Regions from separate parts of the Shewanella sediminis HAW-EB3 genome, predicted to be linked through region 3. Evidence: predicted binding sites of a transcription regulator. Region 3 holds the regulator's gene; each other region holds the start of a gene.
The links. The regulator sigma-54, encoded in region 3, starts transcription at its own class of promoters, with help from an activator protein. The targets are predictions, from matches to a motif close to GTTGGCACGNNNNTNGNNT.
Positions count from the first base shown of each region.

Region 1: fliD (flagellar filament capping protein FliD) is a predicted target of sigma-54. The motif match lies at 1,629-1,647, and genes of this name have one in related genera.
Region 2: SSED_RS19680 (LiaF domain-containing protein) is a predicted target of sigma-54. The motif match lies at 2,114-2,132, and genes of this name have one in related genera.
Region 4: SSED_RS14635 (molybdopterin oxidoreductase family protein) is a predicted target of sigma-54. The motif match lies at 3,449-3,467, and genes of this name have one in related genera.

Region 1 covers NC_009831.1:66,292-74,085, forward strand. The annotation lists gene fliS (flagellar export chaperone FliS) at 1-213, opposite strand, end outside; gene fliD (flagellar filament capping protein FliD) at 227-1,603, opposite strand; gene SSED_RS00305 (flagellin N-terminal helical domain-containing protein) at 2,000-2,794, opposite strand; gene SSED_RS00310 (hypothetical protein) at 3,384-4,409, opposite strand; gene flgL (flagellar hook-associated protein FlgL) at 4,419-5,336, opposite strand; gene flgK (flagellar hook-associated protein FlgK) at 5,349-6,722, opposite strand; gene SSED_RS00325 (rod-binding protein) at 6,789-7,226, opposite strand; gene SSED_RS00330 (flagellar basal body P-ring protein FlgI) at 7,226-7,794, opposite strand, start outside.
Region 2 covers NC_009831.1:4,581,584-4,589,377, reverse strand. The annotation lists gene SSED_RS23765 (flavodoxin domain-containing protein) at 1-1,014, shown strand, start outside; gene SSED_RS19685 (hypothetical protein) at 1,088-1,294, shown strand; gene SSED_RS19680 (LiaF domain-containing protein) at 1,390-2,043, opposite strand; gene SSED_RS19675 (response regulator) at 2,414-2,779, shown strand; gene SSED_RS19670 (hypothetical protein) at 3,141-3,800, shown strand; gene SSED_RS19665 (amino acid ABC transporter ATP-binding protein) at 3,983-4,708, opposite strand; gene SSED_RS19660 (amino acid ABC transporter permease) at 4,701-5,381, opposite strand; gene SSED_RS19655 (basic amino acid ABC transporter substrate-binding protein) at 5,389-6,126, opposite strand; gene SSED_RS19650 (methyl-accepting chemotaxis protein) at 7,471-7,794, shown strand, end outside.
Region 3 covers NC_009831.1:869,729-877,522, reverse strand. The annotation lists gene SSED_RS03770 (ATP-binding cassette domain-containing protein) at 1-623, opposite strand, end outside; gene SSED_RS24425 (calcium/sodium antiporter) at 901-1,860, shown strand; gene SSED_RS24420 (KpsF/GutQ family sugar-phosphate isomerase) at 1,900-2,877, shown strand; gene kdsC (3-deoxy-manno-octulosonate-8-phosphatase KdsC) at 2,965-3,516, shown strand; gene lptC (LPS export ABC transporter periplasmic protein LptC) at 3,513-4,070, shown strand; gene lptA (lipopolysaccharide transport periplasmic protein LptA) at 4,057-4,710, shown strand; gene lptB (LPS export ABC transporter ATP-binding protein) at 4,707-5,438, shown strand; gene SSED_RS03735 (RNA polymerase factor sigma-54) at 5,579-7,072, shown strand; gene hpf (ribosome hibernation promoting factor) at 7,139-7,426, shown strand; gene ptsN (PTS IIA-like nitrogen regulatory protein PtsN) at 7,429-7,794, shown strand, end outside.
Region 4 covers NC_009831.1:3,378,479-3,386,272, forward strand. The annotation lists gene SSED_RS14630 (DmsC/YnfH family molybdoenzyme membrane anchor subunit) at 1-1,166, opposite strand, end outside; gene SSED_RS14635 (molybdopterin oxidoreductase family protein) at 1,202-3,406, opposite strand; gene eco (serine protease inhibitor ecotin) at 3,686-4,273, shown strand; gene SSED_RS14645 (lipoprotein) at 4,533-4,955, shown strand; gene codB (cytosine permease) at 5,488-6,753, shown strand; gene SSED_RS14655 (cytosine deaminase) at 6,764-7,794, shown strand, end outside.

The DNA.
Region 1 (7,794 bases), 800 kb from region 3:
AGATCCGAGCCCGTGTACTATGTTGAGGCACTTATTAATACTCTTACCTTTATCCTCAAAACTGCGCCTCTGCATAAAGCCGCTTGCCCGCTCTATCTCATCTAAAAGACCATCGAGTAACATGCGTACCATCTCGTGAGGATTCGCCGCTGCAGCCCTGGCATCGAGGCTGGTCTGTTTATATGCATTAAAGGGGTCATGCTCATTCAACATAATTTCAGTTTCCTTAGTAAAACAATGCGCTGGCCGAGTTAAGTTGGTTGATGGTGGCCTCCATTGCTGTAAATTGGGCGAGGTAGATTTGATACCTCTGCTCCATCTGGTAATCGTGGCGAGCCATGTTGTCTTCGACTCGGGTGATCTGCTTATCCAGATTCTCTTGTTTAAGATCTAAATAGCCGTTGGATTTAGTGAAGGGATCGATGATGCCGTCCATTCTGTCGACATAATTATCGCTGCCGGTGAACATGGCCTCTATCGCACCGGGATCATCTTTCAGGGCCTTGGCTAGCTTGTCTTCATCTATCTCTAATTTACCCTCTCGAGTCATCTCAATGCCGATATCCGATAGACGCATCCCGTTTGATGCTGGATCGAAGATGGCGCTTCTCATGCTGTTTTGCAGCATGCGGACACTCGAATCGCCCTTTAATGCGCCGAGCTGATCTTCTGTGACCGAAGAGGGGCTGTCATCGTCGTCATCATCATCGTCTTCATCCTTGTCTTTATCATTGTCGTCATTGATGTCATCCAGCACCGAACTTCCCATGGAACGTGTCAGTTGGTTTATCTGATCCATCAGCTCGTTGAAACTGTCCACAAAATCTTTAACCGCCTGTTCACTGGCATCGGTATCTGACTCTATTTTTATGGTGCTGCTTTCGCCCACGCCGTGGGCCTTATTAAGCTCAATAGACACTCCATCGATGACGTTATTCAGGTAGTTACTGCTGCTTTTTATATCGATACCGTTGAGGGTAAGCTCGGCGTCCTGTGCCGCTCTGCGCTCGGTCATGCCCCAGTCAGCACCATCCATCTTCACGTCGATAGTGCTGTCGGCGCCGGTTTCTGTAGAGGAGAGCATGAGTTCAACCTGACCGCCGGTGCGCACCAATGAAGCTTGTACTCCCGGATTATCCGGGTGGCTGTTGATCATCCCGGTGAGATCGGAGACCGTGGCGTTACCGCCTGGGTTATATACCGCCATATCCAGGGTTAAGGTGTCTGCTACATCCGGCCCAACCTGGATAGTGAGCACACCACTTGTGGGGAGAGCAGCATCTTCACCACTGAAACTCTTGGATATCTGATGGGCCTGAGCCAGCTGTTTGACATAGAGGTCATAGCTACCCGTTGCGGCACCACTTTCGACGGTGATCGATGCGTTATCGTCGCTTACGGTCGAGGTCTTGCTGTCGAAGGCATCGCCATCTAGTTTTTCCAGATTTTTGGTCATCTGATTCAGGCTTTTTTCGAGTATTTCATAGGCATCAAGCTGGGTCTGATGCTTAGTCATATTGCTCTGATACAGCTGATCTTTACCCATTCGCTCAGCGCCGATGAGTTGTTCTGCAAACTGGGATCCACTCATACCTGAAATCATTATCTCTCCTCCAATTAAAGGGACATGGCAAGCTTTGTGCCAATAGTTAAGGTTCTGTTTTTGTTGCTCTTTATTTGTTTTGTCTGATGAGTGTGTCGCATTCTCTTCCGTAGATGTTCTTACCGGGGGGAAGTGGAACTTCCGTACAAGGTCACCGCAAGAGGAGTTCGACGCACGTTTATTGCTTAACTCTTAATAAGGCGACCTTGGAGGCTTTGCTCTAAAGCGGGTATGAATAAAAGCAGGAGAAAAACCAGAATAAAGAGAGGGCACTAAGTAGGTGAGAGAGGGGGGGGGGAGGTGATGGGAGGTGGCTGCAGGAAGATTGCGGATATTAAAAAGGGGCCTCAAGGCCCCTATATGCAGTGCGGTGTCGCAATACATCTCGTGTCAGGATTAACCTAACAGGCTCATTACTAAACCAGTGTTTTGGTTGGCTGATGATAGGATATTCGTACCAGCTTGAACCAATAACTGGTTCTTGGTCATGTTTGCAGTTTCAACAGCAAAGTCAGTGTCCATGATGCGGCCTGCTGCGGCTTTAGTATTCTCGGTGACGTTAGTCAGGTTAGAGGCTGTGTGACCCAGGCGGTTGATGTTAGCACCTAGTGTTGAGCGTTCAGCACCAACTTCGTCGATGAAGGTATCAACAAGATCGATAGCGGCATTCGCGCCCGCTTTAAGGTCGCCGGCTACTGCAGTAATTGCATTTGTGGTGACATCTAAAGTTTCACCACTTGAAGCACCTATCTGGAAGGTAACGCCCGCTTCTAACTCTGCAAACAGCTTGTTACCTGAGTATTCGGTATCAGTAACGATACGTGTTACTTCTTTCGATAGTTCCTGAAATTCAGCATCCAGTGCCGCCAGATCTTCTGTTGAGTTCACGCCGTTAGCCGCTTGAGTCGCCAGCTCTTTCTGGCGGTTAGCGATAGTGGTAAGTTCATCCAGTGCGCCGTCGGCAGTCTGTAGCATAGAGGTCGCATCAGATACGTTACGGTTAGCCGTTTCCATGCCGACTACGTTAGCGTTCATACGTGTTGCAATCTGCAGACCCGCAGCATCGTCGGCCGCGCTGTTGATTCGTAGACCCGTAGATAGACGCTCCATGGCATTGCTAAGTAGGTCGTTGCTTTTGTTTACTGAGTTTTGTGCGATATTTGATGCATTATTAGTCTGAACAGATAACATAATGTCTTCCTTAAAATTTTTAAATTATTCGTTGTGTGTCATAAACAATAAAACGACATCGAGTTAGAAAACTGAAAATTGTTAATGAAAAAAATGACAGGATTTACATAAGGTATTGTTTTATCTGATATTGTTTTTATCTGTTTTGAGAGCGTGAGGGAGGCTGAAACGGGTATTACTAGTCATTATGAACATGTTTCAGAATCTTGATTTAGGGCTCCAGTCATTGTTTTAGTTAGGTATTCTCCATGTAGGAGCGGCTTTAGTCGCGAAGGTTTCCGGACTGAAAGGGTTGAAGGCTGTAACCCATTATACCAATCAGTATAAAGATGTGATCGCTCAGCGAGAATTTAGCGCTTCTGAGGCAAGGCAACGAGTGAAGAGCATAGTTGTTCTACGTTCAAGCTCGTTAACACAGCATCGGATGCGCTAAAACTCGCCTGATTGGCGTGTTTTTGGCTGCCTACTTCTGCGTTGAATGGCCTCACAAGGGAACAACCATTCCATCATCCATCCGCCTTGAATTAGTTACCAAAAAACACGCTGAGCAGATCACTTTCTTATACTGATTGGTATTACAGCCGGTTTATCAGAGCAGTAGTGAAGAGACCTGAGAGCGGGTGACATTAGCCTGAGCCATCACCGAAGTCATCTGCAATGTGAAAGGGGTCGCCTGCATTAAGCGTTCGAGGCTGTTGAGTGTTTTTTTTAGCTCATCATCAAAGTCGTTTTCTTTGTTGGCCTTATGAAGTTGACGTTGAATTTTATCCGCTGTTTGTGTTAATTCTCGCAATTGCTGTTCCAATTTAAACAGAGACTTATGGATTTTAACCACCGTTTGCTTGAGATCTTCGTTACTACCTAAGCGCCACTCTCTTGGATCCTGCCAGCTGAGTATTTCATCAACTTTTATGGTTCTGGCTTCTCCGGCTGGCAGCCTCTGGCCCTTACCAGTCATCATAATGCCGGCTTTTATCTTCTGCCAACGTTCATCATTACAATTGAACACAGTCGTCTCAGAGTGAGGAGCGGGAATCGTGATCTCAAGATTATGCATGGCTTCGGATAGGTGACCGGTAAGGGCCGCTTTGGAGGCGTTTGCCGGAAGAAAAATAGAGATAGAGTCCTTGTCTGATTGGATCTGTATACGCTCGTCTCTTGGCTTAGGTTGAGCCAGCTCAATCGACTTCAGTATAAACTGACGGGGAGCCGGAGGACGTTTCTTCGAGATGAGATTTAACTGGTGATCCAGCAGCGGCCTGTTTTGATATTCAACTCTAAGTTGTGAGAGGCGTTGTTGTAATGACGTTGCCGCCTTAATTTGAGCATTACGACTCTCACCGCTTAAACTGATCGCGCTCTGCGCTAGCCGCTTGAGCTGTTTTAACAGATGAAAAATCTGTTTAAGGCCTTGCTCCGCCACCTGGAAAGCCGAAATTTTATGCTGTCCTTGGGTGACTCTTGCCCAGCGCGCGTAGGTCTCCAGCCTATGGGAGGGAATGGCTGTGAGTTGAGCAGGCTTTGGTGCCTTACTTTGATGCCTGTCGTTTGTTGCAGCAACGAGGGGTTGACTACGTTGCTGGACATTTAAGCTATCGGAAATTCCATTAACCATATCTATTTCTTACATCTGCCCGAATAGCGATAGCTGGCTGACCTGCACGAACGTTTGCTGGGTGACCTTGAGTGTGGTGAGCTTGACGTTGAACTCGGCTGTTGCCTGGGCGTAGTCGAGTCCTTCTGTTTCGCCTATGACCTCCTTGTTAAACAGCACCATCTCTTCGTGAGAACCTTGTATCAGAGTTAAGCTGTTTTGTTTTCCGCCTATGTCGGTCATGGCACTACTGATACTGGTCAAGGTGTCATCTAAGGTCGTTAGCATGCTTTCGGCCACGTTATCGAATGCCGGATCACCGGGAGATAGTGTGGGGTCTTCCAGCATAGCGATAAACTCTTTTGTCTGGTTGAGGATATCTGTGCTGCCATTGGAGAAGATAAACTCCTGGGCCGTCACATTGGCAGGCATCCATGAGGAGCTTGATACCTGCACTTCACGTTGGCTGGCGTCTCCCTGATAGATATAGTTACCGCTGGCATCGATTGAGATGGGCGGGGTATCAGTCAGGTTGCCGGAAAACAGATAGTTACCCCCCTCATCTTTTGCATTGATGGTGTCGGTGAGAGCGTCGAGTAGCTCATTCATCTCTGCGGCGTAGGCTGCCCTGTCTTCGGCAGAAAGGCTGCCGTTGTTGGCCGCGACCGTGATTTCACGCATACGACTCTGCAGCTCGGTCATACTCGATAAGTTACTCTCTGCGCGGCCGAAGCTAGTACTTAGAGATTCGATATTCTTGAGATACTGATTGGTTGCCGCCATATCACGCTCGCTGCCGATCACCTTGACTGAACCTATGGGATCGTCTGACGGGCGAAGGAGTGATTTACCTGTCGACATCATCTCATTGAGACGGGCAAGATCGCTGGTGGTATTTTGCAGATTGTAGAGGTTACTGCTGTACATGTTTTGAGTACTTACACGCATGCTCTTATGCCCTTAAATGCTGTTGAGAATGGTTTGGAATAGTTGGTCGGCAGTCGATATCACCTTGGCATTTGCCTGATAGGATTGCTGATAGATGATCAGGTTTACCGCCTCTTCATCCATATTGACGCCGCTGGTGCTTGCCCACTGAGACTGAGCCTCCATCTGTAACTTCACGCTGGTGTCGGCGTTTACCTGTGCCTGACGAGATGCGGAGCCCAGTTCACCTATCTTGCTGGCGAAGGCATCCCCCATAGTCGTGTCTGCGCCGATTGAGTTGAAGGTGAAGCTTTTATTGGCCAGCTCGACCAACTCTTTGAGGTTACTGTTATCACCCGGAGTACCATCCTGGCCGAATGCCAGCATTTCGGCGGTAAATCCTGAGGTCAACTTGAGACTGCCGGCTGGGCTGTTCGGATCGTAGGTAAACAGGTCTTGTGTCGGTGTATTGCCGTTAAGATCTGTGCCTCCCGCCAGTACGGCATTGAACTCATCGGCTATGGTCATGGCTAACTCGTCGATAAAGGCTATCGAGTCCATCAAGCTGTTATCGCGATAATCGAGCAGGGCACCTAAGCTCCCTCCTGCACTTTCATCTACAGGAAAGCTCGACTGGCCAAATTGAATGCTGATCTTACTCATTCCCGGGTTGCCTGGATCGGGTGAGACACTCAAAGTCGAAGCCGTGGTTCCTGCCAGCAGAGGTTGTCCCTGTGCCAGAGAGATGTTGAGCATGCCATTAGAGTCTTCGACCACATTGATATCGACAATGGCGGCCAAGTCATCGACGGCGGCATCGCGGGCATCTAACAAAGATGAGGGCACATTGCCATTGTTGCCGGATGCCTGGATTTCGGCATTGAAGCTGGCTATGGTCTGTAGTTGAGCATTCACCTCTTTAACCGAGGCGCCTAGCTGTCCCTCGATCTGAGATAATTGTGCATTGACCCCCTCGCTGATGGAGTTAAACCTGTGAGTTAATGCCCTTGCTTCATTCAATACGCCTTGGCGATAGGCTATCTCATTGGGTTGCTCCATGGCCGAGTTCAGCGAAGCGAAAAGCAGATCCAGACCTTGAGAGATGTTGTTACCATCGGAGCCAAAAATTTGCTCAACCTGACCATAATAACTGGCCTGTACCTTGCTGAAGCCTACATCGCTGGTGGTATTCCACAACTGAGCCACCTCATACTGGTCCGAAATACGTCGCACGCCATCAACCATGACCCCTGCGCCACCACCATAGGTTCCGCTGCCGACAGAGCTCATCATCACCTGTTGGCGTGAATAACCAGGCACCATAGCATTGGCAACATTGTTTGAGGTCGTATTCAGGGCTGCCATACTCGCATTCAGCCCAGACATACCAATATTTAGCATGCTCATCTCGTATCCTTTTTTCTTCGTTTCTGGTGGTGTATTTGCTCTTCTACCACTATTTATTTTTGTCTGTTACTCGCTTGGCTTGGCCATCATCGGCACTATGAGTGCGGGTTGCATGGCTGTCGTGTTGCTCGGGTTCACCGACATTTCTTCGGCTACCTGATTAGTAGAGGCGACAGGCTGAGGGGCGGACTTAAGTGCACCAGCCAATTGTTTGGTCATCACACTGGCAAGCCCTGTGCTCTGCATCTGACTCAGGCGTCCAGCCAACTCTGCATCGTGCCAGTCGCGGTACATGCCATCATTTTGCGATGAGAGCGGGTTATCTTTATCGGCCATCACATCGGAGGCGCTGCGCATCTGCTTCAGTACCGTTTGTAAGAATTGCGCCTCAAACTGCTGACTCACCAGTTCGAGTGCACCATATTCACCATTGGCCTTTATCAGGTCGCCGGCGTTCATCTGTTTCAGATACCCATGGGAGTTTTGCACGTTGTCTAATTTCATCAGATCACCACCAATTCGGCTTCGAGTGCTCCGGCTTCATCCAGTGCCTGGAGTATCGCCATCAGATCCATGGGTGATGCCCCCAGACTGTTGACGGCCCTGACGACCTCCTCCAGCGCTATCCCTTCAGGCCAGACAAACATGTGGCCGTTACCCGTGTCGATATCGACTTGACTATCTGTGGTGACGACGGTTTCGCCCTGGGCTTGTCCCCAGAGCGCTCCGTTAGGCTGACTGACACTCTCTTTCTCTATGATGGTGACGGTCAGGTTCCCATGGCTGACGGCGGCTTTTCTCACCACCACATCTCCACCCATGACAACTGTTCCGGTGCGACTATTGAAGACGACTCGTGGTGATTTTCGTCCCTGCTCTATCTGTAACTCCTCGAGCATGGACATAAAGGTGACCCTTTCCCGCTTCGACTCCGGAGCCCGGACGGTAACCTTGGCATTGCTGTCGGCCTGAGCAACATCGGGACCAAATAACGCATTAACGGTGCGTTCAATGTTTCGCGCCGTCATAAAGCTGGGGGCACGCAGGTTGAGGACTATCGTCTCTGACTCGG
Region 2 (7,794 bases), 1.8 Mb from region 3:
GGGATCCAATATCAGCCAGGCGATCTGCTGAGCGTCTGGTTTAAAAACGACGAGACAGAGGTCGCAACGCTGCTGGCCAACTTGTCTATCCCGGCCGACGTCGAGGTTGAAGTTGATGGCAACATCAGAACAATTTCACAGGCCTTGATTGAAAATTATGAGCTGACCCAGTGTCACCCTGCCTTTATCGAAAAGTATGCGACGCTGAGTCAACAAGCCGAGCTACTTGGTTTAGTGGCTGACTTCGATGGGGTGCGTGACTATGCACGTCGCCATCAGATCTTCGAGTTGGTACGTCTCTATCCGGCCCGACTTACGGCGGAGCAGTTGCTGTCATCTCTGCGCAGATTGACGCCGAGAAAATACTCTATCTCCTCCAGTCAGTCGGACGTTGGTGAAGAGGTTCACTTAACGATAGCCGTGGTCGAGTATATGTCGGGTCAAGGTGTCGAAAGTCATCGATATGTGGGCGGAGCCAGCGGCTACCTGTGTCAGCGACTGGCACTGAATGCCGAGGTGAATATCTTCGTCGAGGAGAATGAACACTTCCGTCTGCCAGAACACGGCGATGCGTCCATGATCATGATTGGTCCCGGCACCGGCGTTGCGCCGTTCAGGGCATTCATGCAGCAGCGCGCCGCGCAAAAGCATACAGGTAAGAGCTGGTTATTCTTCGGTAACCGTAATGAAGAGCTCGATTACCTCTACCGGGATGAGTGGCAACAACATCTGGACTCAGGCGTATTGACCCGTATGGATCTTGCCTTCTCACGGGATCAGCAACAGAAAATCTATGTTCAGCATCGTATCGAACAGCAGGGCGCGGAGTTTTATGGCTGGCTCGAGCAGGGCGCGTATATCTATATCTGTGGCGATGTCTCACACATGGCTGTCGATGTAGAGAAGGCGATTTTGCAGGTCATCGAACTCCATGGGGAGATGTCCTGTGATGAGGCATTGAAATACTATGAACGCCTGAAACATGAAAAACGCCTGTTGAAAGACGTCTACTAACGGACGTCTCTCAACCGACGCCCCTATGGGCGCACAGGCACTGCAATTACAGATAACATATGAGGCACCGATTTTGAGTCAATCAAACAATACGGGTCATGAACAGAGTGGGAATAAGGGCAGCACATTCGAAACTAAAATGAGTTTTGGTTTGGGGATGATCACCCTACTGCTCATCTTTGGTTATTTCTATGAATCGTTTCAGGAAATTCAACGTCAGGAGATCATCGTTATCGCCATCGACAGAATAGAAGCCGCTTCAGACGCGAAAAAAGACTGAGGCTAATCGTTAACAGTCATCACCCCGACATCGACCCATAAGGATATGGGCTCGATGTCACTCCTGCTTCCGGCGACAGTTTGTAGCGATAGTATCTAACGCGCTTTCATATCGAACGCACTCTTCAGATTATTGGCAAACTCGATAAATTTCTCTTTGATGGTGCGCTTAATTGAAACATTGAGTGAACCCAAAACAACCTTGCCTTCGATAGTGATGACAGGTGCCTGGCGGTTAGCCAGCGACGGGGCTCTGTTTTCGATACTGCTGACAATCCCGTAGGTTTTGCAAACCACGTTGATCCCCTCCGGAACATAGATAATGGCGCCGCCCAGAACACAATTTAATTTAATGGTGACATGCTGGTGCTGAAAAATGGCGTCGCTAAAGTCCAGCGTCGACTCACCTAAGATGTTGCGTACATTAATCACCTTAGGCACCTGCCACTGGCCGCTGCGTTCATTATTACCGAGAATACAATTTAAACTGAGCTGGTCATCCTCGGTTTTATTTGAATAGCTTGGCGTAAATTGATGCTCTTTCTTATTGCTATAGTCGGTATCAGCCTTTAAGGATAGATCGGCAACCAGATCGAGTATCTCTCGATGGGAGGAGGAGTTCATCGCATCATCGAGTCGGCGCTCGAAGGCCTCTGCCGAGATAACGCCATGGCTGTAGTTGACGATCAACTGATCGATCACCTCTTCACGTATTTGTTCAATGGGACGATCTTCAAGGATCACATCCATGCTGTCACTCCTCTGACTTAAATTATATTCGCTTGTATATGTTTGATCTAAATGAACTCGAATGAAAAATAAGCAATTTCCGAGCCAGTAAATTTAGCTTTTAAAAACAAAAGATTAAACTTTTACGTTTTTTGCAGGTCGTAGGAGTAACCGATAATTAGTGAAAATCATCATATAGCGTCGCCTAAATCAGATTAAGTCAGCTTAGATACAAGTTAGATAAGTAAGCTGTATTAGTTTGCCATGAATGGCATCAATTTCGATGAGTTTGAGTTCTTTCGACTCCGATAGTTCGGTCTCGATTAGCAGGTATCTTTTATCCTGAATTTGGATACAATGTAAGCAACAGTGATAGTTTGGAGTGGGCGAAATGGACAAAAGTAAAATCCTGATAATTGATGATGATCCTGTGTGTACCGGGGTCTTACTCGCTATCTTAGGCGACGATTATGATGTAACGACCGCCAACTCCGGCAGTGGCGGCATCGATATATTAAGTTCACAGACGCCCGATCTTATCCTGCTCGATATCACCATGCCGGAAGTGAATGGTTATCAAGTCCTTAAGTTCCTCCAGGAGGACCCGTCACGCATCGATATCCCTGTGGTGGTGATCAGCACCTTGGTCGAGAGCTCAGATCAGGAGTTCGCTATCAAACTCGGCGCTGACGATTACGTCAACAAACCTATCATGCCAAATGTGATACAGGAGAAACTCGAAAAGTATCTCCGATAACCCTCAGCTTTGTTTTTGTCGAACGACAAAGTTTGAAAACGTTCTACTCGTTAGCCTTGGCTGGGGTTATTCTTGGCTAGGGTTAACCTTTGACAGTTTATTGTTAAGTTAACCCTAGGTTGAGTTTAGTCCGTACCTCTGTCACTCCTCTCTCTTTTGCTTCCTGCTTACTCGATCTTTCTTATTTGTGGACTCATTAGCCCGATAAATTATGAGTCACAGGATTGCTTTGAATGTAACATACTCCTAACATGTGCTTGTAGCCTACTCTCTATAGGTGAGTGCCATAAAGAACCGTTTTTAATATCGTTAGTTGATGGCGCTAGCGAAAACGATAGCGCAGTTTAAAAGGAGTTTCCCTATGAAAGCCGTTGAGCTTGCAAAAGCAATACTTGTATCGACCTCATTGATGATGATTGCCCCGGCCACAATGGCCGAGCCGCCTACTAATACTGAGAAGAAGGCTGAAAATAAGGCTGAAAAAAAGGCGATGAAGGAGCAGAAAAAGAGTGAGAAAGAGGCTCGCAAGGCTGCGGAAAAACGTGAGCGTGAAGCGAGAAAGGATGCCAAAGAATATGACCGTGAAGCGCGCAAAGACGCAGAAGAGCGTCAGCGTGAAGCGAGAAAGTATGACAAGGAGTATGATCGCGAGGCGCGCAAAGATGTAGAAGAGCGTCAGCGTGAAGCGAGAAAGGATGCCAAAGAATATGACCGTGAAGCGCGCAAAGACGCAGAAGAGCGTCAGCGTGAAGCGAGAAAGTATGACAAGGAGTATGATCGCGAGGCGCGCAAAGATGTAGAAGAGCGTCAGCGTGAAGCGAGAAAGGATGCCAAGGAATATGACCGTGAGGCGCGCAAAGACGCTGAGGAGCGCGAGCTTGAAGTAAGAAAGGACGCCAAAGAGCGCCAGCGTGAAGCTCGCTTAGAGGCTGAGGAGCGTCAGCGTGAAGCTAAGGAAAAGGCTAAAGAGCGCGAAAGCAGGGACTGTAAGAAAAACGAAGAGTGTGAAGAATTCCTCTGATATTTTGCCCCCGGCCTATAGCCGTATAACAGCGTTGCTGTTATACGGCTATAGGCCGGTGAGACCGCCCCTATCTATTATGGCTCGATAGAATGGGGGTCATCTTGGTACTTTACCTCAGCACTCTTACCTAGGAGCTTTTACCTAGGCATTCTCACCTAAGCACTCTCACCTCAACACTCTTACCTCAACACTTTACTCAAAAAGGCCTGAGTTCTTGCCTCTTTCGGTGCGCTGAACAGGGCTTCCGGCTCGCTGTTTTCTACGATAACGCCGCCATCCATGAAGATGACTCTGTCTGACACATCTCGTGCAAAGCCCATTTCGTGGGTGACGATCACCATGGTCATCCCCTTGTGAGCCAGAGATTTCATCACATCGAGTACATCACCCACCATCTCAGGATCCAGCGCCGAGGTGGGCTCATCGAACAGCATCAGCTCAGGTTTCATTGCCAAGGCACGAGCGATGGCGACCCGTTGTTTCTGGCCACCCGACAGGCTGGACGGGTAGGCATCGGCTTTATCCTGCAATCCTACCTGCTCGAGTAACGCTTCGGCTTCGCCGTCGGCCTCTTTCGCAGTCATCACCCCAAGCTTTACCGGGGCGAGAGTGATGTTTTGTTTAACCGTTTTATGGGGGAACAGGTTAAAGTTCTGAAACACCATGCCCACTTTCTGCCTTAGCTTATCGATGCAGGCGCCAGACTCTGTGATAGATTGACCATCGATAAGAACATCCCCTTGAGTCGGTTGCTCAAGCAAGTTGATGCAACGCAAGAAGGTACTCTTGCCACTGCCCGATGGGCCGATCACACTGACGACTTCGCCATGGTTAATCTGCTCATCTATCCCTTTCAGCACTTGGTTATCGCCAAAGCTCTTATGTAAATTATTAATCTTAATCACTTTGCTTTAACCTCGTTTCAAATTTAGACAGTAGTAGGGTGAAGCTATATGTCAGCAGCAGATAGATCAGCGCACAGGTAAATAGCGGCACACTGTCTTCGAAGGTACGGCTACGAATGATCTCACCGGCGCGCATCAGATCGACGCCACCGATAAAGCCGATCACAGCCGTCTCCTTCAGTAACACGATAAATTCGTTACCCAGAGAGGGGAGAATATTCTTAATCGCTTGAGGAAGTATCACCTCTTTCATGGTTGCCCCATGGGATAGTCCCAAGGAACGTGCGGCCTCCATCTGGCCCTTATCGACCGCCTGGATCCCGGCGCGAATGATCTCAGAGATATAGGCACCGCTATTGAGGCCGAAGGCGATGATGGCGGCGGTGATCTTGTCGATATCGAACGCGGCCAGCACAATAAAGTAAAGGATCACTAACTGCACAACTACCGGCGTACCACGAATAATCCCAACATAAAAATTAGCCGGCCAACGCAGGTACCACTTAGATGACATCTTCATCAGGGTGGTCGTCACCCCCAATATTGAACCCATTATCATGGCAAAGAAGGTCACTATAAGCGTGACTTTAAGGCCATTTATGATGAGGTAGATACCGATTAAGCCATCTTCCCCGATAGGGGTAAACAGTGAAGCGTTAATTGCATCAATCATTATCGGCTCACTTCATATGCTTGGCGACAAGGGCGTCATACTCGCCGTTGTGCTTCATGGTCGTCAGGGTGCTGTTGATGCTGTGCAGCAATTCAACTTTCTCTTTGGTGACCGCAAATCCATAAAACTCGGGGTCGAAATCCAGTTCAACCATCTTAAGCCCGGGATTCTTATCCAGAAAGCTGGCCGCAGGTTCACTGTCAAACAGCACCAGATCGACCTTAGCGTTTTTAAGCTCCATGATGGCCTCAAAACCTGTGTTGAAGGCGGTGACCTCTTGGCTGTAACTCTTGGCCATGATATCGCCGGTGGAACCCAGCTGTACCGCGATATGTTTACCCTTAAGGTCATCGACACTCTTTATGCTGGTGTTATCTCTGTTGACCAGCACCACCTGCGTCGCTTCGTAGTAGGGATCGGAAAAGTTAACGCTCGCCTGACGCTCCGCAGTGATCGTCATGCCGGAGGCGATCAGGTCAACCTTGCCCGCATTAAGCGCCACGATGAGTGAATCAAACTTCATGTTTTCAACTTTAAGTGTCTTCCCCGCATCCTTGGCGATCTGGCGAGCTAAATCGATATCGAAGCCTTTGATCTCATCACCGCTAACCCCTCCGACATATTCAAAAGGAGGAAACGACGCGTTAGTGCCCACTACAAGCACATCATCACTCTTACCGCATCCGGTTAACATCAACACGCCAGCTAAACCTAAGCTTCCCAAACACAATATCGACTTCTTCATCTTCAACTCTCATCACCAAAATACTCAACTGGCAACGACTATAAGCCGACACAAAACAAAGTCAATAATTATGCGTGTAAAATGATTATAAATTCACTCCAATTGGTTTAAACGCTTACTAATTAATCAGTTTAATCTGTTTGTAACTCACTGTTAATAAGTTTTTTGCTTATTTTGCTGTCGATGTTGAGCTAACGCTATAGTAGTGAAAGATGAATAAATAGTTAGAAGTTGTGGGTAGTAAGATGTAAGCAAGTGATAGTCGCAAATTAAGAGGCGCTAGCGGTACGTTTAGATTGGAAAAGATAGGCTGCCTTGTCTTCTCTCTTTTGAGTTCAGGTTCGATATGGAAGTAAGAGGCAGCGCTAAATAGCGAGTGCTAATGTCCTCTATCGGACAGTTCGTGGCGTCGAAAAATGACATGCTTGCGCAAATTTGTGACCCACTTTGCTTAGGACTGTAATCATGTTCGGACTATTTAAGAAATATAACTTGTACTTTGAGGTGTACAAAGTGATGGACAACCTTGCGCTAAGCAAGAGTGACAGCCTGCTCATAGTTCCGTCGGGAACGAGACGGTAGACGGCCCGTGCCAGCGAGTAAACAACGACATGGTAAACGGCGTATAGCCTGAGCGAAATTGACTAATGAAGCAATGTGAATACTGCCGACGTTGGTACGAACCAACCGACTGTAGGCAAAAGTTTTACTGCAAGAGTTGTAGCCATAGTGCAGACAGCGCGGCACGGTTGGCCTCGGGCCAAGCTGCGGGGAAAAGCGCGAAGCAAGAAGACATACCGATGACGTTCGATGAGTTGGAAGCAGCCTTTAAGGATAACTAATAGCCTACCACACGCCACGACAGATTGAACACATCATGGTGACTCTGGATGTTGAATTCGGGCCGCCTTTTGATGGCCGCAACCAGATAGAGCATCAGCCCACTTGCGGCAAGAGTGAGGTGTTAATTGAGACGCGGTACGCTTAGATTCGAAAGATATGGCTGTGCAGCCTTTTTGAGTAAAACAGACGGCATAACAATTTCATTGGACTCTCTTTCCACTCCTTAAGTTGGCTCTATCCCCCTTTATTTTCTACGATTTGCACCCACTCTTAGTTGGTACGGACGTACACATATATGTTCTTATTTTCAATGACTTGCCCCAACTCTTATATTGGTAGTTAGTTGGTACGAACGTACATGCATCTGTTTTATCTCTTTATGTGATCGAGTTATAACTATTGATGAATATGTTGTTTTTACTCAAAAAAATAGTTAGGTAAATGCTAGGGATTGTTTATTGTATACACACTGTAAAAGCTCTTTATGGAGAAATAAAAATAATGATGAATATGAGTTTGAAGAATAAACTGCTGTTATTTGCCCTTTTACCAGTGGCGGTGATCTTTTTTAGCTTAATGGCTATTACCTATAACATTGAGTCGAATAACCTCGAAAAAAATGTGTCATCTTTCAAAGAGAAGTTAATTGAAGACCGAAAGGCGGTGTTAAAAGAGGAGATTGAAATTGCTGTTCAGATCGTTGTCTACCAACAGTCATTGGGTGAGCAAGGAGATGTAAAAGCGGCGCTAAGACAGGTGCGATTTGGCCAGTCAGGCTATTTCTTCATCTATGATGAGCAAGGGGTCAATATTTTCCATGGTGCC
Region 3 (7,794 bases):
ACTTCTTGTACATCATGAGAGATAACCACAGAGGTTAGCTGAAGTGCATCGGACAGCTCACTGATCAATTTAACCAGGACCCCCATAGAGACAGGATCTTGACCGGCAAAAGGTTCATCGTACATCACCATCTCAGGCTCGAGCGCTATTGCTCTGGCAAGGGCTGCTCTGCGTTGCATTCCTCCGGAAAGCTCACTGGGCATCATTGATGCCGTGCCTCGCAGTCCGACGGCTTCAAGTTTCATCAGTACAATGCGCTCAATGATCTTCTCAGATAAACCTGAGTGCTCTCTTAACGCAAATGCCACATTGTCGAACACATTCATATCGGTAAAAAGTGCACCACTTTGAAACAACATGCTCATTCGTTTACGCATATTGAACAACTCTTCTCGGTTGCATCTATGCACATCTTGCCCATCAAACAGCACACGCCCGGAGTCAGGTATCAGCTGTCCGCCCATTAATTTCAACAGTGTCGTTTTACCAATCCCACTGGGCCCCATGATGGCGGTGACTTTCCCCTTAGGGATAGACAGGCTGATATCATCAAAAATGACATGTTCGCCCCTGCTGAAATTCAAATTCTGAATTTCAACCAATGGTTTCGGCTCGATTGACATCTGGTGATTCATTTCACTTCCATTTATGCAAAGGGTGAGAAGACGACTAGTCAGACGAAAGACAAAGAAACACTTAATGCTTTTTGTTGTCTCATCTTTATGATCCCACATCGCGCACATTCCACAATAATTGGGAAGTCTGGCGAAAGAAAAGAGTCAAATTGTACGTAATTGCCCTATTCGGCACAACTGAATCGACACTATCTTGCCTCAATACTTTCAATTTTGCTCATTTCCAGCGAAAATGCGCGTCAGACTATCTTTAGAATGTAATTTGATGTTATTTAATATTTTCATGCTTATCGCTGGATTGGGTGCCCTGGTTTGGAGTGCTGACAAGTTTGTTTATGGCGCTGCAGCCTTTGCAAGAAACCTCGGACTTCCTCCAATGTTGATAGGACTCACCATTGTCGCGATGGGAAGCTCCGCCCCAGAGATGTTCGTTGCCGCAACCGCTTCAATAGAAGGCATGACAGATACCGCTATCGGTAATGTACTGGGGTCAAATGTTGCCAACATCACTCTCATCTTAGGTATCACAGCCCTGTTAGGCGCTATCTCAGTCAGCTCTCAGACCCTGCTACGTGAAATCCCATTGATGCTCGGTGCAACGATGATTGCCGGCTACTTCCTTCATGATGGCTTCCTCACCCGCATAGAAGGATTCATGCTGATGGGGCTGTTTTTTATCCTCATGGGCTATCTTATCTGGCATGGATTAACCAATAAGAATCATGACCCGCTAGAAGTTGAGGCCGATGACGAGATCCCTAAAGGGGTCCCAACATATAAAGCTGTGCTCTGGTTGGTCGTCGGCATCATATTATTACCCCTTTCGGCTGACTGGATGGTACAGGGAGCCGTAGGCATTGCCAAAGCCTATCACCTTTCAGATCTGGTGATAGGCCTGACGATTATCGCTATCGGTACCAGCTTGCCCGAACTTGCAGCCTGTGTGGCCGGTGTGCTCAAGAAAGAAGACGATCTGGCAATAGGTAACATAGTCGGCTCAAACTTATTCAATATCCTCGCAGTACTGGCATTACCAGGCATTATCGCTCCCGGAGAGGTTGATGCCGCGGCCAGCACGCGAGATTTTTATATGGTACTCGCAACCAGCAGCGCCCTAGCTGTTCTCATATTACTTAGTGGACGCGTTCGCCAATTAAAGCCTTGGCATGGTGTTGTGTTACTTTGTACTTTTGTTGCGTATCAAGCAGTCCTTTTTCTCGCTTAATCCCGAGAGTGATAAAGCCGAATCAACAGAGAGATAAAAATGGTAGATGAAACTCAATTACGCCAATGGGGCAGAAATGTTATCGATATCGAAAGAAATGCTCTCGATAATCTATACCAATATGTAGATTCTGCAGAGTTTGCCACGGCGTGTCGGTTAATCCTCGAATGTACCGGTAAGGTCATCGTCATGGGGATGGGCAAATCCGGACATATAGGTAATAAGATTTCGGCAACCTTAGCCAGTACTGGCACCCCCGCATTCTTCGTGCACCCCGGTGAAGCCAGCCATGGCGATCTTGGCGTTCTGAGTGAAAATGATATCATCTTAGCTATCTCCAACTCAGGTGAAGCCAGTGAAATTCTCACCTTGATGCCGGTGATCAAGCGAATGGGACTTCCAATCATCGCCGTTACGGGTAAGCCCGAATCGAATATGGCAAAGCTGTCTATCGTACACCTGTGTATCGAAGTACCGGAAGAGGCTTGTCCTCTGGGGCTTGCGCCGACCTCCAGCACGACTGCCACATTAGTTATGGGGGATGCTCTAGCCGTCGCACTGCTACAGGCCAGAGGGTTTACCAAGGATGATTTTGCCTTGTCACACCCAGGCGGTAGCTTAGGCCGAAAATTACTGCTAAAAGTCAGCGATGTTATGCATAAAGCTTCCGAGCTCCCTCTGGTCAGCCATAATATCTGTATCACAGATGCGCTATATGAGATCTCAAAGAAAGGGCTGGGAATGACAGCCGTCGTCGATGATGATAATAAACTCGTCGGTATCTTTACCGATGGCGATCTGCGCAGGGTTATCGACGCAGAAGTCAATCTGAGAAAGACCTCGATAAGTGATGCCATGAGCAGAGGCTGCGTGACAGTTTCCGATGATATTTTGGCAGCCGAAGCATTGAAAGTGATGGAAGAGAAAGACATTAACGGCCTGATTGTCATCGATGAACAGCAACAGCCAATCGGTGCATTGAACATGCTGGATATGGTAAAAGCGGGAGTGATCTAGCCGTGTCAGCGCTAAGTTTAGTGCGTCAAACACGGTATTACTGCAGGTTTAAGAATTTAGGCAAATTTAAAGCGGGAGGCGCTTAACATGTCACATCAAGGTTTTTACGGTCCCATAAGTGAAGATGTTTGGCAAAAAGCAAAAAATATCAAGTTACTCATCTGTGATGTTGATGGTGTCTTCTCCGATGGCCTGGTTTATATGAGTAACAGCGGTGAAGAGCTGAAAACCTTTCATACCAGAGACGGCTATGGAGTCAGGTCTCTGCTGACCAGTGATATTCCTGTCGCTATCATCACAGGGCGTAAATCTCAGATAGTCGAAGACCGTATGACGGCGCTTGGGATCACCCATATCTACCAAGGCGTAGACGACAAGATGGTGCCATATCAGGACCTGCTCACTCTCTATAATGTCAGCCCGCAGCAGGTCGCCTATATTGGTGATGACATGGTCGATCTTCCGGTGATGAAGCAGGTGGGATTATCTGTGTGCGTCGCCGACGGACACCCTTATGTTAAACAACATGTCGACTTCACCACGCATATTCGTGGTGGCCACGGTGCATTGCGTGAATTGACGGATCTTTTGTTACTCAGCCAGGATAAGTTCGATACCGCTCATGGAATGAGTATATGAATAGAGTGACTCTGGCCATTATCGCTTTCTTTGGTACGGCCTTAATACTTTATTGGCAGGTGCAATCGAAAAGAGGCGAAGAGGAGGTGGCAATAGATGCCAGCCTTCGACCAGACTATGTTGCCGATAATCTGCGAAGCGTAGAGTATAATGAGTTAGGCCTGGTTAATAGCCGGGTTACAGCGACACATATGGAGCATTTTGAAGAGGCCAACATGACCTACTTCACACAGCCCATCTATCTGGTTTATCCCGATAAGGGACAAGCTCAATGGCGTCTTCAATCGTCTCAGGGAACACTGAACAAGAAATCGGGTAAAGTGATTCTGGAGAAGGATGTTATTATTGATGCGATTAGCCCGGAAGAGCCTGTTCAGACAATTAAGACGACTTACCTTGAATTAGATCTAAATACTATGGTTATGACATCGGATCGCGATATCTATATCACAGGTAGCGATTTTATGATTAAAGGGGTTGGACTCTACGCAGACCTTAATGCTCAGAGTGTGCAATTAACCAGTCAGGTTGAAGGAATATATGAAGCAAAATAAATTACTTATCATCGCCTTACTATCTATAGTTAGTTTTAGTGGTATGGCTAAACTGGACGATCTAAAGCAAGAAGTTAAGATCTCTGCCGCCAGCCAGGAAGCGGATATTAAAAATAACCAGATCATCTTCAATGGCCCCGTCGAAGTCACGCAGGGTTCAGTAAAGATCCTGGCCGATGAGCTCAGGGCATTTTCTAAAGAGGAAGGTGGCGGAAAGATACTGGTTGCAACGGGAAGCCCTGCCACCTATTCACAGATAATGGAAGATGGTCGCCCGGCATCAGCGAGTGCCAAAGAGATACGCTACGAACTCTCCAGTCGAACCCTAACCCTTATCGGGAATGCCACTCTGGAACAGGCTGGCAGCCAAGTAACGGGACACCAGATCCGTTATAACATCGCTAAGCAACAACTCATTGCTGAAAGTACCGGCAATGACAGAGTGATCACCATCATTCAACCTGAAAACTATCAGGAAGAGACAAAGCCTGAACAGCAAATACCAACACCATCAGATGAGCCAGAAAACTATCAGGAAGAGACAAAACCTGAGACAAAAACTCTAACACCATCAGATGAACCTGAGACGAAAAAAGAGACTCAGCCGGAACAAACGACTATAAAACAGGAGCCAAAATGAGCGAGATGACGCTAAAGGCCGTTAACCTCGCCAAGAGCTATAAGAGTCGTGCCGTAGTACAAGATGTGAGTCTCACAGTAAAAACAGGGCAAATTGTCGGCCTGTTAGGCCCAAATGGTGCGGGAAAAACCACCACATTTTATATGGTGGTCGGCTTAGTGCAGAGCGATAAGGGACGCATCTTTATCGACGAGGATGACCTGACCTTAGATCCCATGCATCTACGCGCCAGAAAAGGGATAGGTTATCTGCCTCAAGAAGCCAGTATTTTCCGTAAACTGTCCGTCAGAGATAACATCATGGCGGTATTACAGACCCGCTCTGAGATGAGTAACAATGAACGCGAAGAGCAGCTCGAACACCTGTTAGAAGAGTTCCATATTACTCATATCAGAGACAGTCTCGGTATGGCCTTGTCTGGTGGTGAACGTCGACGAGTCGAAATTGCACGAGCTTTGGCGGCGAATCCAAAATTTATCTTGCTCGATGAACCTTTTGCCGGCGTCGATCCGATTTCCGTTATCGACATCAAGAAAATCATCTTACAGCTCAAGAGTCGAGGCCTTGGCGTGCTAATAACAGACCATAACGTTCGTGAAACACTGGACGTTTGTGAACACGCCTACATCGTGAGTCACGGAAACTTAATAGCAGAAGGCACCCCTGCCGAAATCTTGGACAATCAGCAGGTACGGGCTGTGTACTTAGGTGAACAATTCAAGCTATAGTTAATCTATAGCATCGATTTTCAAGTAACAGATTCGTTAAGACTCGCAAACAGATAGCGAGTTAAGGGGGCAGAGAAACCCCAAAAATTATTTAGCAGGCTTTCTCATTTTATAATTACAAAATAAGGGAATAGCGGTAAATGAAAGCGTCACTCCAGCTCAAAATGGGTCAGCAGTTAACCATGACACCACAGCTGCAACAGGCAATACGCCTTTTGCAGCTTTCGTCGCTGGAACTGCAACAAGAGATCCAACAAGCATTAGACTCCAACCCACTACTTGAGTTGGATGAAGAGCAAGTCGATGCAGAGCCCGTCAATAGTGATAGTAAAGCCAGTGATGAGCCTGAATATAGCGCCTCAGCAGAAGGTGATACAGATAACGAAGGCCCACAAGATAGCTCAGCCGTCGAGACATCCGATGCACTGACCCAAGATTCCATGCCAGAAGATCTTCCCATGGATACCACGTGGGACGAGGTCTATACTGCGACCCCAAACTCCAGTTCCGGGGCAATGCGCGACGACGATATGCCCTTTCAAGGTGAAACCAGCGAAGGCTTATATGAACACCTTGAATGGCAAAAAAACCTCACCCCTTTCTCCGATAATGATCTAGCCATCGCCACCGCCATTATCGACGCCATCGACGAACGCGGTTACCTGACTCAAAGTGTCGACGATATTCTCGAGGCAATGGGCGACCCTGAAATTGAACAGGATGAAGTTGAAGCCGTACTCAAGCGTGTTCAGCATTTCGATCCTATCGGTATTGCGGCAAGAGATCTCAGTGAATGCCTCTCGATTCAGCTCGCCCAATATGCCGACACGACTCCTCATATCGGCAATGCCAAACTCTTGATCAAAGAACATTTAGACCTTATTGCCGGACGTGATTTCCGTCTGCTAATGCGCAAGACTAAATTGAAAGAAGATGATCTCAGAGAGGCGATTGCACTGATCCAGACGCTGAACCCAAGACCGGGACTGGCCATTACTCCTGGGCGAGATGAGTATGTGATCCCGGACGTCACCGTGACCAAAAAGAAAGGTCGCTGGGTCGTGGAGTTAAACCCGGATTATATGCCTAAGATTAATGTCAATCAGCACTATGCCTCCATGGCCAGAAGCACAAAGAATCAAGCCGATGGGCAATATATCCGAGGTCACCTGCAAGAAGCCAAGTGGTTTATTAAGAGCCTGGAAAGTCGTAATGAGACCCTGCTGAAAGTCTCTAACTGCATAGTGAAATTTCAACAAGGTTTCTTCGAGTTCGGTGAAGAAGCGATGAAGCCTATGGTGCTGAACGACATCGCCGAAGCGGTTGAAATGCATGAATCGACCATTTCACGTGTCACAACACAGAAGTATATGCACACCCCCAGAGGGATATTTGAATTGAAGTACTTCTTCTCCAGTCATGTCGGTACGGATGATGGTGGAGAATGTTCATCGACTGCGATACGCGCTTTCATTAAGAAGTTGATCGCAGCCGAAAACCAGAAGAAACCCCTGAGCGACAGCAAAATGGCGACGCTACTGGGGGAACAGGGGATCAAAGTGGCGAGGCGAACGATTGCCAAATATCGTGAAGCTCTGCTCATCCCCCCATCGAATCAGCGTAAGAGTTTATAAAGCGTTATTGAGATCATAAGCAAGCGTTAGTTTACATAACACAATCGGAAACGGAGGAGTAATTCTATGCAAATAAACCTAACAGGGCACCACATTGAAATTACAACATCACTACGTCAATACGTTGAAGAAAAGTTTACTAAACTTGAACGGCATTTCGATCAGATCAATAATGTGCACGTTATTTTAAATGTTCAGAAAATGCAGCAAAAGGCGGAAGCAAAACTCCACCTTTCCGGTGGTGAGGTTTTTGCTACGTCTGAAAATGCGGACATGTATGCCGCAATTGACTCCCTGATTGATAAGCTAGACCGTCAGGTTATTAAACACAAAGAGAAGCTAACAAAACATTAATAATGGAACTTAGTAAGATCCTGCAGCCGGAGTGCACAACCTGCGCCACTCCGGGCAGTAAGAAAAAGGTACTGGAACTTATCAGCGATCTTGCGGCTGTCCAGTACCCGACCCTTACCTCTCAAGAGATATTTGAAAGCCTTTTGGCTAGAGAGAAGATGGGCAGCACGGGGATAGGTAATGGTATTGCAATTCCTCACGGGAGATTAACCAATATAAGTCAACCAGTTGCAGTTCTAATCAAGTGTGAAGAGCCTATCGCTTTCGACTCGATTGATAAACAGCCGGTAGATATACTATTTGCGCTATTAGTGCCTGCGGATCAATGTGAGCAGCATTTGAGTACCCTGTCGACTATGGCAGAGAAG
Region 4 (7,794 bases), 2.5 Mb from region 3:
AACAGGCCTAATGATGTCATCCCTAACGACAAGAGCACCAGAGGCAGAAAGAGGTTCGATGCCATAAACAGCTTAAAGGTTTCTACGCCGAATAAAGCCCCTGAAAAAGGAATGATAAAGGTGCCCAGCGCCGCCTGAACCAGCAGAGTAAACAGGACCAGCGGATTTTCACGGCTGTTAAGCTTAGGCAGATTCCAATAGATCTTCTTACCGACTTTTTGATCTACCTTTGGACGATATTGACCATCGCTGCCTTTACAGTATTTAACCGGCATATCATCGGTGCGCGTCATCTCCTCGGGCAGCGATTTGGTTTGTTGAAAACGGATATTAGGCTGAGTGATCTCGGGCGATGGAAAGCCCGGAATGGTGGTTTTGCACTGCTCACGATTTTCGGGGGTATTTTCTATCACACCGAAATCCAGCGCATTACCCAGACAGGCCGACACACAGGCGGGCTTTAACCCCACCTCGAGGCGGTCGACACACATGTTGCACTTAGAGACCCGTCCCTCAACCGGATCCAGCTGCGGGGCATTGTAAGGACACACCCAGGTACAATAACCGCAACCGAAACAGGTTTCAGGGTCTTGCAAGACGGCGCCATACTCGGCGTGTTTAGTGTAGGCCCGGGTCGGACACCCTTTCAGACAGACCGGGTCGTCACAGTGGTTACAGGCCATGGAGATGTTCATTCGCTTGTGATCCGGATAGGTGCCTCCTTCGACGTAACCCACAGAGCGAAATGCCAGATGAGCGGGATTATCATTTTTCTCCGAGCAGGCCGACTCACAGGCATGACAGCCGATACAGTTATCGGCGGTGAAGAAGAAACCGTGTTGCTTATTACGATCCGGATTCGTCCCGACCTCAGGATTACCGTTAATAAACAAGGATCGCCCCACCGGGTTGTCGGTCAACTCCACCAGATCGATACGTTTGCCGTAACGGTTTTCAATTTCACTCTTATTCCCGGGATCGGGCAGATAGGCATAGGCCTGCTCTTGGGGGCGCACCTCCCAATGGTTGGAGCGCCCCAACTGCTCCTGTCCGACTTCGGGTCGATTAGATGCCGCTTTTATCGTTTTCCCGGGCATATATACACCCACATCCCCACACTTTGGAGATACCTTATCTGTTGCGCCTTCAATGGTAGATCTGCTCATAAATCGCTCCTTAAATTCACCCGGTTTTTATCACGTTAAAACGCGCGGCGCTCTGCATTGATGCGTGCGGCCTCGGCCTGTTCGATAGGTTCGATACGGGTTGCACACTGTTTAAATGCCGGCTGCCTCGAGTGTGGGTCGAGCAGCCCCAGAGTTAAGCGGTTCACGCAGTCGTGAAAATGAAACGGGATAAACACCATGTTGCGCGGCACTCTTTGGGTCAGTTGCACCAGTACGACGGCGTCCCCGCGGCGGCTGGTGAGACGAACATAACTTTGGTGCTCGACACCCAAGGCCTGCGCCGCATCCGGGTTCATCTCCATGTAAGCGGTTGGACTGAACTTATTGCAGTTGCCGATTTTTCCGGTGCGGGTGCGGGTATGAAAATGCTCCACCACACGCCCACTGTTGAGCCAAAACGGATATGCCTGACAGGGTTGCTCGTTGTTGTTATAAAAGCTGATTGGCAGCAGGTTGGCTTTACCATTGGGCGTCGGAAAAATACCATCGCTGTAGAGTCTCGCGATCCCCTTAAGACCGACCTCATACTCCCGGTATGGCCACTGGATCCCTTTGGCCGCCTCCAATTTGGCGTAGCTCATGCCTGAGATATCTAACTGCCTCGGCTGACCATTGGCCAGCCTGCCCTTTGATAGGTATTTCATCTCTTCGAACGCCCCTTCGGGCGCCTCGGGAAAATGGATCATCTGACCGTTATCGAACCGCTTGGCCATTTGATTGAAGATCCAAAAATCCGGCTTGGCATTTTTAAAGGGGGGCATCACATTGTTAATAAGGTTAACCCGGCGTTCGGTATTGGTGTGTACCCCCTCCTTTTCAGCCCAGACCGATGCGGGAAGATAGACGTGGGAATATTGGTTGGTTTCCACATCTTGATAGACATCCTGGATCACCAAAAAATCCAGCTTCTCCAGTGCCTTTCTAATGCGCGCGGTATTGGGCATTGAGGTCATGGGGTTGGTCGCGACGATCCATAAGCCCTTTATCTCGCCGGTTTCGATGGCCGCAAAGATATCGGTTTGTGAGAGACCACGCTTCTTGGGAAAGAACTCAGGATCTATGCCCCAGAACTCGGCTATCTCATTCCTGTCGGCTTCATTTTCAAGGTAGCGATAACCGGGCAGCCCGGAGCAGGATGACCATTCACGGGTGCCCATGGCATTGCACTGACCCGTGATCGACAAACTGGTGCCCCCCGGCTTACCAATATTACCGGTCACCATATTCAGGTTATTAATGTTGGCAACGCCATCTGAGCCATGGGTCGATTGGTTAATGCCCATGGTCCAGATACTCATGGCCGTCGGCGCCTTAGCATAGATACGGGCAACACTACGTATGGTATCTTCATCGATACCGCACACATCTTGTGCCTGCTTAGGGTTGTAGTCCTGAACCAGCGCCTTAACCTCATCGAAACCCTGAGTGTGGGCATCGATATAGTTCTGATCTTGCAGGCCTTCGTTAATGATCACATGCATCATGGCGTTGATCAGCACGCAATCCGTGCCCGGTGTGATGGGCAGATGAATATCGGCAAATTGCGCCAACATGGTCACGCGGGGGTCGACCACAATTAAGGGGAAGTGACGCTTCTCCAGTGCCTCCTTGAGACGCCAATAGATGATGGGGTGTTGCTCGGGAAGGTTGGAGCCAAATGCGATTAAACAGTGGGTATGCTCAAAATCATCATAGCAACCCGGCGGTCCATCTGCGCCGAATGAGCGTTTATAACCGCTCACCGCCGATGCCATACATAAGGTGGTGTTACCGTCATAGCTATTGGTGCCGATAACGCCACGGGCTAACTTGCCTAAGGTATAAAACTCTTCAGTCAACAACTGACCCGACGAGACGATAGCGAAGGCATCACGGCCATATTTTTGCTGAATATGTTTTATCTGCTGCGCCGTGGTATCCAGCGCATGGTCCCAGGAGGTGGGCTTAAAAGGGTTAAAATGTTTATCACGAATAAGCGGCTCAGTGCCTCGGCCCGGGCTATCGAACAGCTCATGCTCAAGAATGCCTTTAATGCATAATTTGCCACGGTTAACATCGGCGCCGGCATGACCTCGTGTCGTCACTATCTTTTGCTGCTCATCTAAACCTATCTCGATGGAACAGCCCGTAGAGCAATAATTACAGGTGGTGTATTTCCACTCTGCCACCTTCTTGGCGGGTATTGCAATCGGCTTTCTCTTCTTGCGACCAAACAACATAATTTCTGCCCCGGTTCCAATAACTTAACTCTCCCGAACCAAATGCAGCACTCATGCCACAGGATTTATCCATTTAAAATCAACCAGATAAAAAGTGTCACACTTAAAAACCTGCTCAAAACCAGTGCCTTCGCCTTAAACTGGTGCAAGCCCCTATTGAGCAAACTGATTTTAAATCTTGCTAATAAAAAAATTTTCGAAATAATTAACCCCTTTTCTTTTTTGTGCCGTTTATAAGGTTATCTAAACAAGCACATCTATCTATTTTTTGGAGCATTCATGAACTCATTGACATTAAAAGCCGCTAAGCACGCATTCTCAACAACCGCCTTAGCACTCTCTCTTCTTTCATTTAATGCATTGGCAACCAGCCCGGTACACCCAAGCGGACATAATCAGAATATGATCACCACCCAAGCCTTCTCATCGACAGATTATCAACGTCAGGAAACGACAAAAATGTTCCCAACGCCGGATGAAAACATGGAGCAGCACATCTTGACCCTGCCGGAGCTGAGTGACGAATCAAACTACATGGTTGAGATACAGATCGGACAAACCAAGATGGTCGACTGTAACCAGCAGATGCTAACGGGTGAGCTTAAGCAGCACTCGGTTAAAGGTTGGGGCTACACCTATTATCAGGTAGATAGCATCAGTGAGGGACCGAGCACACGTATGGCCTGCATACGTAAAGAGGAGCACAAAGAGGCGTTTGTGCAGATAAGAGACGAGCTAAAGCTTAACTACGATAGCCGTCTGGCTAAGGTTTTCTATCTGCCAAAGGGGAGCGAGCTGAGATACCGTGTATGGAAAGTAGAGAGCCAATTCAACTATTCAAAATCAGCTGTAGCTGAAAATAGTTAACGGTCAACAAGTAAGATTTAGTCCGCTGGTTTTAATCATTCATTAACGCGATTAAATAATCAAAGCCAAGATAACATCTTGGCTTTGAACATCATGGTAAATATTTAAACCTAACAAAACAAAAATACACGCAACACTAACAAGTGTAACAAATAGCATTTATCCAGCGTTACAAACAACCTCTATAAAATATTTCCCTGGCCACTCGCTTGATGACGATGTATTTTCCACAAACTTACCAGCATTTTATTTTATTATCATGAAACGTCTACTTTTAATTATCCTGTTCGCATCACAACTTTCTGGCTGCGCTGGCTTAGGCGCTTTAGCCCTTGGCTCTATCGTCTATTATACGAGCTCACAACATAAGGTCGCCACGGTCAATATAAAGGCGAAAGCCGATAATGTTTATCGCGTTGCGGTAGATACGATCGAGAACAACACTGAACTTGAGATCACATCGAAAAATGAGCGAGAAAGAGTGATTGAGCTAGTTAAGGAGACAACTAAAGACTCATATGCTGTCAGCATTAAAATATCAAAACTGGACGCCGGGCATTCTCAGCTAATCCTTGCATCCGATGCCCGCATTGATACAGACAGCCACATAGCATCGATGAAACAAGGCATATTCAGGATCTGCAATGAGTTGAAGGTAGAGTGTCACTTAAGCAAGTCATGATGGAAAGATGATGCCTACAAGGCATTGGATTCGGGCGTAATACTTGCTGGCCAGCAATTGTTTAACGATTAATGACAACTGCTGCTCACTGACTAACGATGAGTATCGCCCGATTACTCGTCGTTAGCACTCCAGTTATCCCCCCTGCTGGTCCCTCCTGTAGACTCTCGCCCACTTTGTCATTCAAGGTTAGATATCGGGAACTTATCCCAACCAAAGCAATTAACAGTTACAAGCACCACCCTCAACATTTAAGCGGCAACACGTAACAAAATACTCCGTATAAAAGTAATTAAACATAACTTACCTAACAACAAATACTATTAACATCTAAATTAAAAGATAATCTCAAATAACAAAAAAGACCATTCCAAATCCACCTCAAAAATATCATTGACAAAGTTTTGTTTATCTCTAGAATACGCGCCGTTTGTCTGAGACGCTATAAAACAAGATCCTTATGATTTATTTATAAACGAGAAGCTTTCAGGTAAGCCGCAATATTTATCCAACAAACCACTGAGGGTAACAGATGGCAGGCGACAACAATTATAGTTTAGGGCCGGTTCCACAATCGGCACGTAAAGGTATCCTCTCTCTCACCATGGTGATGCTGGGATTGACCTTCTTTTCAGCAAGTATGTGGACGGGAGGGACACTGGGAACCGGACTCTCCTTCAATGATTTTATTCTCGCGGTTCTCATCGGTAATTTAATTCTCGGCATTTATACTTCATTTCTTGGTTACATCGGTGCTCAATCCGGCCTCTCAACCCACCTCCTCGCTCGTTACTCCTTCGGTTTAAAAGGCTCCTGGCTTCCCTCTCTTATTCTTGGCGGCACACAAGTGGGTTGGTTCGGTGTTGGGGTCGCCATGTTTGCCATCCCGGTGCATAAGGCAACAGGCATAGACACTAACCTCCTCATCATTATCTCGGGTCTGCTTATGACCGCCACCGTTTACTTCGGCATTGCTGCCATCATGATCCTATCCGCCATTGCCGTCCCCGCTATCGCCCTGTTCGGCGGTTTCTCGGTACTGCAAGCCGTTGACACTATGGGAGGAGTAGATGGTCTCATGGCATTCACCCCCGATAAGCCCATGGAGTTTTCAACTGCGTTGGTGTTAGTGGTTGGCTCGTTTATCTCCGCTGGCACATTGACCGCCGATTTTGTGCGCTTCGGCAAGAAGCCTATGAATGCGGTGTTTGTCACCATGTTCGCCTTTTTCATCGGTAACTCACTGATGTTTATCTTTGGCGCGGCGGGTGCGGCGGCAACAGGACAGTCCGATATATCCGAGGTGATGATAGCCCAGGGGTTATTGATCCCCGCCATCATCATACTGGGGTTAAATATCTGGACCACCAATGACAATGCCCTGTATGCATCGGGTTTAGGGTTTTCCAACATCACCGGATTACCAAGCAGATACCTCTCTGTCGCTAACGGCATAATTGGCACCCTTTGCGCACTTTGGCTATATAATAACTTCGTCGGTTGGCTCACCTTCCTGTCCGCCGCCATACCGCCAATCGGTGGCATTATCATTGCGGATTTCCTGAGAAACCGCGATAAGTATAAAGACTTTGCCAACGCTCAATTCGAAACGGTTAATTGGGCCGCCATTTCGGGTGTCGCAATCGGCGTTATGGCCGGCCATCTGTTACCCGGCATCGTCCCTATCAATGCCGTCGTCGCAGGCGCGGTAAGCTACCTGTTTTTAGATTCAGTGCTTAAACATATGACAAACAACAGATCAATAAAATCAACTGATAACACTGCGCCAAATGCATAAGGAAAATACGATGCCAGCTTCGAATATGCTGATCAAAAACATTAGGCTTCAAGACAAGGATGGTCTGCATCAGATCTTGATTGAAGAGGGAATATTCCAACGAATAGCTGTGATGTCTGAAACCATAACTCTCAGCGAACCAGCCACCACAGAGATGTTAGATGGTGAAGGCGGCTTAGCTATCGCCCCTTTCTGTGAACCTCATGTTCACTTAGATACCACCCAGACCGCAGGTGAGCCAAGCTGGAACATTTCAGGCACCCTATTTGAAGGCATTGAGCGTTGGAGCGAACGAAAATCACAGCTCTCTATCGAAGATGTGAAATCCCGCGCGAAGCAGACGCTTAAATGGCAGATAGCCAATGGTATTCAGCATGTCAGAACCCATGTCGATGTCTCCGACCCGACCCTCATAGCCCTGAAGGCCATGTTAGAGGTGAAGGAGGAGATGAAGGAGTGGGTCGATATTCAGATTGTCGCCTTCCCTCAGGAGGGGATCTTATCTTATCCCAATGGTAAGGAGCTGCTCGAAGAGGCGGTAAAGCTCGGGGCCGATGCCATTGGCGCCATCCCCCATTTCGAGTTTACCCGCGAATATGGTGTCGAGTCCCTGCACTACGTATTCGAACTGGCCCGTAAATATGACAGACTCATCGATGTCCACTGTGACGAGATAGATGATGAGCAGTCACGTTTCGTCGAAACCGTCGCCGCCCTGGCCCATAAATTTGATATGGGTGAGCGTGTAACGGCGAGCCATACTACGGCCATGCACTCCTACAACGGTGCCTATGCGTCTCGCCTGTTCCGTCTGCTTAAGATGTCAGGGATAAATTTTGTGGCCAACCCACTGGTTAACATACATCTTCAGGGACGTTTCGACGATTATCCTAAACGCCGCGGCATCACCAGGGTGAAAGAGATGTTAGCCGCAGATATTAATGTCTGCTTCGGCCATGATGATATCTTCGATCCCTGGTATCCGCTTGGTACGGCTAACATGCTACAGGTACTACATATGGGCCTGCATGTGTGTCAGAT